2 regions of the Pantoea deleyi genome follow, and region 2 is predicted to be linked to the other one. Evidence: predicted binding sites of a transcription regulator. Region 2 holds the regulator's gene; the other holds the start of a gene.
What was found. Region 2 encodes LexA, which represses DNA repair genes until DNA is damaged. Its sites were predicted from a motif close to TNCTGTATGTACATACAGNA; they were not measured.

Region 1 (4,427 bases), 960 kb from region 2:
GCATCAGGGGCGCGACGGCCAGATCTTAACCCGACAACGTCTCAGCCAGCTGGAGGCGCACTGGCCGCGCGATCGGCACGGCTATCGTCTGAGTTACCATTTAATCTATGGAGTAACCGCATCATGAAACGCCTGTTTATTACCGGAACTGACACCGAAGTCGGTAAAACGGTCGCCAGCGGCGCGCTGCTGCAGGCCGCCGCCGCCGCAGGCTATCGCTGCGCGGGCTACAAGCCGGTGGCCTCCGGTTGTGAGCTGACGCCGGACGGCATCCGCAACAGCGATGCCCTGGCGCTGCAGCGCTACAGCAACGTGCCGCTGACCTATCAGCAGGTCAATCCGATGGCGTTTATGGAGCCGACCTCACCGCACATCGTCAGCGCCGAAGAGGGCAGGCCGATCACCCATCTGGCCCTGTCGGCCGGGCTGGCGGCGCTGGAGCCGCTGGCAGACTGGATTCTGGTGGAGGGCGCGGGCGGCTGGTACACGCCGCTGTCTGAAACGCATACCTATGCGGACTGGGTGGTCAGCGAACAACTGCCGGTGATTCTGGTGGTGGGGATTAAGCTGGGCTGCATCAACCACGCCCTGCTGACCGCAGAGGCGATACGGGCGCGCGGCCTGCCGCTGCTGGGCTGGATCGCCAACACCGTCGAGCCACCGGGCAGGCGCTATGCGGAGTATCTCACCAGCCTGAAAAACCGCCTGCCGGCCCCCTGTCTGGGCACGCTGCCCTGGTTCACCGAGGCGGCGCAGCAGGCCGACTGCGGTCACTATCTGACACTGCCGGAGTAAGCGCCGGGTCAGCCTTTCATCGTTCTCCGGCGTGCGCAGCACACCCTGTCCGCCAGGCTGTGCTGTGCGCTCCTGCGCCGGCCTGTCAGGCCACGGTCAGCCATTTATCGACGGTGTGGTCGTCCAGCTGCGCCATGCTGCCCTGCGCCACGTTACGGCCACGGTGCAGCAGCAGAAAATAGTCGGCCACCCGGCGGATCAGCGACAGACGCTGCTCCAGCAGCAGGATAGTCAGCCCGTAGTCCAGGTTAAGCCGGCGGATCAGGTTACCCATCTCCTCTTCCAGCCACGGTGACATGCCGTCGGTCGGCTCATCCAGAATCAGCAGCTTGGGCTGCAGCACCAGCGCGCGCGCCAGGGCCAGCTGCTGCTGCTGATCGATGGGCAGATCGCCGCTGCGCTGCTGGCGCAGTGAGTAGAGCGCGGGAAAGAGATCGAAGACCATTTCGGGAATGGCGCGGTGGCGATCCTGCTGGCTGGCACCGGCCAGCAGCGCAATCAGCAGATTATCCTCCACGCTCATCTGGGTAAAAATATGACGCCCCTGCGGAACATAGCCAATGCCCATCTGCGCCCGCTGTTCAGCCGGTTGCAGCAGCAGATCTTCCGGCGGGGAGCCATCCTCTTTCCAGGAGATGGAGCCGCTGTTAATCGGCAGCCTGCCCATAATGCAGTTCACCAGCGTGGTTTTCCCCATGCCGGGCCGACCCAGAATGCCGGTGCAGGTGCCAGGCGACAGGTCCAGGTCCACATCCCACAGAATATGGTTCTGACCGTAAAATTGATTGACCGAACGTAAACTCAGCATCTGACACTCTCCTTCCCGATCATTAGCCTGATTGCTTCCGCTCTCTGTCGTCTGGCAACCCAGTCATCAGCAACGGTCGTCTTGCCATTGCCGCTTCGCGCGCACAGATTCCGGTGGCGCGATGAGATGCTGCAATTACCAGGCCAGATCTGAAAATGGCCCTGTTTTGCGGCGGCGGCGGCCTGCTTCCGGAAAGAAAGGTGAGAAAAACTTATCAATTTCCCACGGCAACCACGCGCCTGCACTTTTGCAGTGCTGCGAAGCACTGTTTCTGGTGCAGGCGGGCGGTGAAGAAGCAGGACATCTGATTAAGAATCTTAGTGGATTGGTGAAATTTTGCGTGACGGGCCAGGCGACAGCGCAAAATTGCAGAATTATCCGTCACTGACCCGCGCGAAATTTAACGCAAAAAAAATTATTTTCGGGGCCGCGGGCGGGCAGGGAAAAATTATACACAGCTGATGGCGGCGGGGCTGCCGTCACTTATCCACCATTCCTGTGGATAACCTTGTGCATTAGGTCATGAAAACCAGTTGGAAGCGAGGAAATACGGGGCCTGGTAACATAATGATGAGAATCTGGCCTTATAGCCTTACGCTAATAAAATCAGTTGGTTATCAAAAAACAAGCCTGCAAATTCTCTGTCAGGTAACCGAACTGTAATTTTATGACGTTCTATTGACAAATGTTAAATCCGATCCTCTCCTGGGGATAACCTTGCGCAACAAACTTTGCACCGGGTCAGCGTCATTGCCGAGGCGGCAATGATCGCGCCTCTCGCCTCCACATTGCACCATTACTGTTTTTATATCCAGTATTTTTTTCTGGCAAAATCACCATAGCAGAGTAAAATAAGTGCCTGCCCGCCGACTTCTCCAGCAGGAACTGCATTCATGAGTAAAGCCTTTAAATTGAACTCCGCCTTTAAACCTTCGGGCGACCAGCCTGAGGCGATCCGTCGCCTGGAAGAGGGGCTGGAGGATGGACTGGCCCATCAGACGCTGTTGGGGGTGACCGGTTCCGGCAAGACCTTTACCGTCGCCAACGTGATTGCCGACCTTAATCGTCCGACCATGGTACTGGCACCGAACAAGACGCTGGCGGCCCAGCTCTACGGCGAGATGAAAGAGTTTTTCCCGGATAACGCCGTGGAGTTTTTCGTTTCTTACTACGACTACTATCAGCCGGAAGCCTACGTGCCCAGCTCCGACACCTTCATCGAAAAAGATGCGTCGGTGAACGAGCACATCGAGCAGATGCGTCTCTCGGCAACCAAGGCGCTGCTGGAGCGGCGCGATGTCATCGTGGTGGCCTCGGTTTCGGCGATTTATGGTCTGGGCGATCCCGATCTCTATCTGAAAATGATGCTGCACCTGACCCGTGGCATGATCATCGATCAGCGCAGCATCCTGCGTCGCCTCTCCGAGCTGCAGTACACCCGCAACGACCAGGCGTTCCAGCGTGGTACTTTCCGGGTGCGCGGCGAGGTGATCGACATCTTCCCGGCGGAATCGGACGATATCGCCCTGCGGGTTGAGCTGTTCGACGAAGAGGTGGAGCGGCTGTCGCTGTTTGACCCGCTGACCGGCCAGGTTGATTCGGTGGTGCCGCGCTTCACGATCTACCCCAAAACGCACTACGTGACGCCGCGCGAACGCATCCTGCAGGCGATGGAGGAGATCAAAGTGGAGCTGGCGGATCGCCGCCGGGTGCTGCTGGAGAACAACAAACTGCTGGAAGAGCAGCGCATCACTCAGCGAACCCAGTTTGACCTGGAGATGATGAGCGAGCTGGGGTACTGCTCGGGCATCGAAAACTATTCGCGCTACCTCTCTGCGCGCGGACCGGGCGAAGCGCCGCCGACGCTGTTTGACTACCTGCCCGCCGATGGCCTGCTGGTGGTGGATGAGTCCCACGTTACCATCCCGCAGATTGGCGGCATGTACAAAGGCGACCGGGCGCGTAAAGAGACGCTGGTGGAGTATGGTTTCCGCCTGCCGTCGGCGCTCGATAACCGTCCGATGAAGTTTGAAGAGTTTGAGGCGCTGGCCCCGCAGACCATCTACGTCTCGGCGACGCCGGGCAAATATGAGCTGGAGAAATCGGGCAACGAGGTGGTGGATCAGGTGGTGCGTCCGACCGGCCTGCTGGATCCGATCATCGAAGTGCGGCCCGTGGGCACCCAGGTCGACGATCTGCTGTCGGAGATCCGCCAGCGCGTGGCGATCAACGAACGTATCCTGGTGACGGTGCTGACCAAGCGTATGGCGGAAGATCTTACCGAGTATCTGACCGAACATGGCGAGAAGGTGCGCTATCTGCACTCGGATATCGACACCGTCGAGCGTATGGAGATTATCCGCGACCTGCGTCTGGGAGAGTTTGATGTGCTGGTCGGCATCAACTTACTGCGTGAGGGGCTGGATATGCCGGAAGTGTCGCTGGTGGCGATTCTGGACGCGGACAAAGAGGGCTTCCTGCGCTCTGAGCGCTCGCTGATCCAGACCATCGGTCGTGCGGCGCGTAACATCAACGGCAAGGCGATCCTCTACGGCGATAAAATCACGCCGTCGATGGCGCGTGCTATCGAAGAGACCGAGCGCCGCCGTGAGAAGCAGCAGCTGCACAACGAGAAGAATGGCATCGTGCCGCAGGGCCTGAATAAGAAGATCACCGATATTCTGGAACTCGGCAACAACGTGGTGAAAACACGCGGCAAAGCGAAGCCGGCCCGCCCGGGCGAAGCTCAGGCGCAGGCCGATCTGATGACGTTAACGCCGCAGGCGTTGCAGAAGAAGATCCACGAACTGGAAGGGCAGATGCA
Region 2 (4,427 bases):
GCGTAAGTGCCCACTTCCATCACATGCTCATAGCCGATATAGATCGGCACCAGCGTGATCGGACGATTTCCGCCGCGCAGCATCGCCTGCAGCGTCATCGCCAGGGTGCCGGTTTTCGGGTCCAGCAGGCGACCGGTGCGTGAACGGCCCCCTTCGACAAAGTACTCAACCGAATAGCCGCGGGTAAACAGCTCGCCCAGGTATTCGCGGAACACCGTGGCGTAGAGCTTGTTACCTTTAAAGGTACGACGGATAAAGAATGCGCCCAGACGACGGAAAATCGGGCCTGCCGGCCAGAAGTTAAGGTTGATCCCGGCGGCGATATGCGGCGGCACCAGCCCCTGATGGTAGAGCACATAGGAGAGCAGCAGATAATCCATGTGGCTGCGATGGCAGGGCACATAGACGATCTCATGGCCATCCTGCGCCAGCTGACGCACTTTTTCGCCGCCGTTGACGTTGATGCCCTGATAGAGGCGGCTCCAGAGCCAGCCCATCACCCGGTCAGTCACACGAATCGCTTCGTAGGAGAAGTTGGCCGCAATTTCTTCCATCATCTCGATGGCATTCTGCTGCGCTTTCTCGTGGGAGATTTTTTTGCTGCGCGCTTCATCTTCGACGGCTTTCTCAATCGCTTTGGATTGCAGCAGACGATTAAAGAGATCCTGACGCGCCGGTAAGCGCGGGCCAATCGCGGCCAGCCGCTGACGGGCAAAATGAATACGGGCCACGCGGGCCAGCTTCTGGGCGATCGACTTGTCCGTTCCGTGTTCGGTGGCCATGCGGCGCAGCGAAACGGTCGGCGAGAAGCGGACAAAACTGTCGCGCCCGTGCCAGATGACGGCAAAGAATTTCTGTACCCCGTTCAGGACGCGCAGATGTGGCGTTGCCTCACCCTGAACTTCACGTCCCGGTGCGCGGCCAAACATCACGGTGACCGGCAGCATCTGAATATCCAGCGTGGGATTGTTTCGATGCAGGTCGAGGTAGTCGTGAAAGATTTTCACGGATTCGACGCTGGGCACAAAATAGGGGAAAACGCGCGGGCCGTCGTGAATAAAGACGTGACGCGGCAGCAGCGCGCCGTCAATCTCCAGCGGAGAGAGCGGATCGGGCAGATGATGTCGCAGACACTGGGCGCGCAAAGTCAGTAAGTCAGCCTTCGAATCGTAAGGCAAAACATACATAATAGGTCGGGTCGGGTCCAGACCATGTTCTGAAACGGGATCGGCCGGAATGGCCTTACTTTTTACCAAAAACGACAGTGGTAAATTAAGCAGTTTGTAATAAAGTTTACGCCAACCTGACATAGACAACATGAAGCCTCTTGTTAGCAAAGCGCCGCAAGCATACCAGAAAGTGCAGCGAAGATCTGTGGTGGTGCCAATTGCACGCAGCCCAGACATTGACGTCAATACGATGAAAGGGTTCCCCCATCATGGCAAATAATGCCACCGGACTTATCAGAATAGTTAAAGCCGCAGGTTACTCATGGCAGGGGCTGCGTGCCGCCTGGCAGCATGAAGCGGCATTTCGTCAGGAAGCGCTGGCCGCGCTGGCCGCCATCGTCATCGCCTGCTGGCTGGACGTGGATGTGGTCTCCCGCATCCTGATGATTGGTGTCGTAGTGCTGGTCGTCATTGTCGAAATCCTTAACAGTGCCATTGAAGCGGTGGTCGATCGCATCGGTCAGGAGCATCATCCGCTGGCCGGTCGGGCGAAAGATATGGGATCGGCCGCGGTGCTGATCAGCATTCTACTGGCTCTGTTTGTCTGGATCGCGCTGCTCTGGACACATTTGCGATAAGCGTTCCATATCGCGTCGGAAGCCGCGTTTTGCGGGACAATCGGTTTCCATTTCGCCAATACCTGTATATACTCACAGCGACTGTATAAACAACCAGGGGGCGGGATGAAAGCATTAACCAGCAGGCAGCAGCAGGTCTATGACCTGATTCGCGACCATATTACTTCAACGGGCATGCCGCCTACGCGTGCCGAGATTGCCGCGCAGCTGGGATTCCGTTCGCCGAATGCGGCAGAAGAGCACCTGAAAGCGCTGGCGCGTAAAGGCGTCATCGAGATCGTGTCCGGTGCCTCGCGCGGCATCCGTCTGTTGATGGAAGAAGAAGCCTCAGAAGGCTTACCGCTGATTGGCCGGGTTGCTGCCGGTGAGCCCATCATGGCGCAGGAACATATTGAAACCCACTACAAGGTGGATCCGGGCCTGTTTAAGCCGTCGGCTGACTTCCTGCTGCGCGTCAGCGGAATGTCGATGAAAGACATCGGGATTATGGATGGCGATCTGCTCGCGGTGCATAAAACCCAGGATGTGCGTAATGGTCAGGTCGTCGTGGCGCGCATCGATGATGAAGTCACGGTGAAGCGCTGGAAAAAGCAGGGGGCTATCGTCCATCTGCTGCCTGAGAACAGCGAATTTGACCCGATCGTGGTTGATACCCGTGCTCAGTCGCTGACCATTGAAGGTCTGGCGGTGGGCGTGGTTCGCAACGGCGAGTGGCTCTGATTTCTCTGCCTGCGTGCATTCGCCCTCTCTGATGCTATTCTGTCTGCCCTAATTTTGTCGCGGCCCTCTTTGCGCAGCGACACTGAGCACGGAACGGCGAATGCGCGTTATCACGGCAACCGATAAAAATCTCTGGCGGCTCGCGCTGCCGATGATCCTTTCAAATATCACCGTGCCCTTACTGGGCGTGGTCGATACCGCAGTTATTGGTCATCTCGACAGCCCTGTCTATCTTGGCGGCGTCGCGGTCGGAACCACCGTCACCAGTTTCCTCTTTATGCTGCTGCTTTTTCTGCGGATGAGCACCACCGGTCTCACGGCGCAGGCGCTGGGTGCGGGCGACAAAACGGCGCTGGCGCGGGCGCTGGTTCAGCCGCTGATGATTGCGCTGCTGGCTGGCGTGCTGTTTATCGCCTTACGCTATCCGATTATCCGGCTGGCGACGCAGCTGGTCGGCGGCAGTCCCGAGGTCCTGGCACAGGCGGCGCGATTTATTCAGATCCGCTGGCTCAGCGCGCCGGCCACCCTCGCAAATCTGGTCATTCTGGGCTGGCTGCTGGGCGTGCAGTATGCGCGCGCGCCGGTGATCCTGCTGGTGGCAGGGAATCTGGTGAACATCGTGCTCGATCTCTGGCTGGTCATGGGGCTGCACTGGGGTGTCGCAGGTGCGGCCACCGCCACGGCGCTGGCCGAATACATCACGCTGGGCGTCGGCAGCATCATGGTCTGGCGGGTGCTGAAACTGCACGGCATCACGCCAGCCCTGCTGAAACAGAGCTGGCGCGGCGACAGTGCCCGGCTGCTGCGCCTCAACCGGGATATCATGCTGCGCTCCCTGATGCTGCAGCTCTGTTTCGCGTCGCTGACCGTGCTCGGCGCACGGCTCGGCCCCGATGTGGTCGCGGTTAACGCCGTGTTACTGATGTTCATTACCTTCACCGCCTACGCACTGGATGGCTTCGCCTATGCGGTAGAGGCGTTTGCCGGTGAGGCGCATGGGGCAAAAGATGGCAGTAAACTGCTGCGTGTCTGGCACGCCGCCTGTCGTCAGGCGGTGGCCGTCGCGCTGTTCTTCTCGCTGGTCTATGCGATCGCTGGCCCGCAGATCGTGACGCTGCTGACCTCGCTGACGTCGCTGCAACAGACCGCCGATCGCTACCTGGTCTGGCAGGTCATACTGCCGCTGGCGGGCGTCTGGTGTTATCTGCTGGATGGCATGTTCATCGGCGCCACGCGTGGTCGCGAGATGCGCAACAGCATGGTGATGGCCGCCGCGGGCTACTTCCTGACGCTGCTGAGCGTACCGCTGCTGGGCAACCATGGACTGTGGCTGGCGGTAACCGTTTTTCTGGTGCTGCGCGGCCTGACGCTCTGGCTTATCTGGCGCAGGCACTGGCGTCACAACAGCTGGTTTGAAGCCTGATTCAGTCGTGCTCACAGAGGTATACAGATAATTCTGTATTATTCTGAGTCCCGGAATAAAGCAACTACAATTAACTTCATACGGCGCAGTTAAGTAGCGCTTTGTATCGAGGTTATGACGAGTAGCCAGATAATTAAACCCCGAGGATTGGAGGTCTGCCATGAATAAAGACGAAGCGAGCGGCAACTGGAAGCAGTTCAAAGGCAAGATGAAAGAGAAATGGGGCAAGCTGACCGACGACGATATGCAGGTGATCGAAGGTAAACGCGACCAGCTGGTAGGTAAAATTCAGGAGCGTTACGGCTATGCAAAAGATGAAGCAGAGCGCGAAGTAACGGACTGGGAAACGCACAACAAAGATCACCGCTGGTAATCGACCCTCTGTTCCGGTGAGCCCTCACCGGAACACGCTTCAGGCGCTGACACCTATCCCCGTTTTCCCCGCTTTTTGCCTTCATCCTGATGATCATGTTCGCA

Region 1: a site for LexA is predicted at 2,401-2,420, ahead of uvrB (excinuclease ABC subunit UvrB). Genes of this name have one in related genera too.

Annotation. Positions count from the first base shown of each region.
Region 1 covers NZ_CP071405.1:2,784,815-2,789,241, reverse strand. The annotation lists gene bioC (malonyl-ACP O-methyltransferase BioC) at 1-127, shown strand, start outside; gene bioD (dethiobiotin synthase) at 124-795, shown strand; gene J1C59_RS13120 (ABC transporter ATP-binding protein) at 881-1,603, opposite strand; gene uvrB (excinuclease ABC subunit UvrB) at 2,497-4,427, shown strand, end outside.
Region 2 covers NZ_CP071405.1:3,747,225-3,751,651, reverse strand. The annotation lists gene plsB (glycerol-3-phosphate 1-O-acyltransferase PlsB) at 1-1,310, opposite strand, end outside; gene J1C59_RS17635 (diacylglycerol kinase) at 1,439-1,807, shown strand; gene lexA (transcriptional repressor LexA) at 1,913-2,527, shown strand; gene dinF (MATE family efflux transporter DinF) at 2,628-3,950, shown strand; gene J1C59_RS17620 (CsbD family protein) at 4,111-4,323, shown strand; gene zur (zinc uptake transcriptional repressor Zur) at 4,377-4,427, opposite strand, start outside.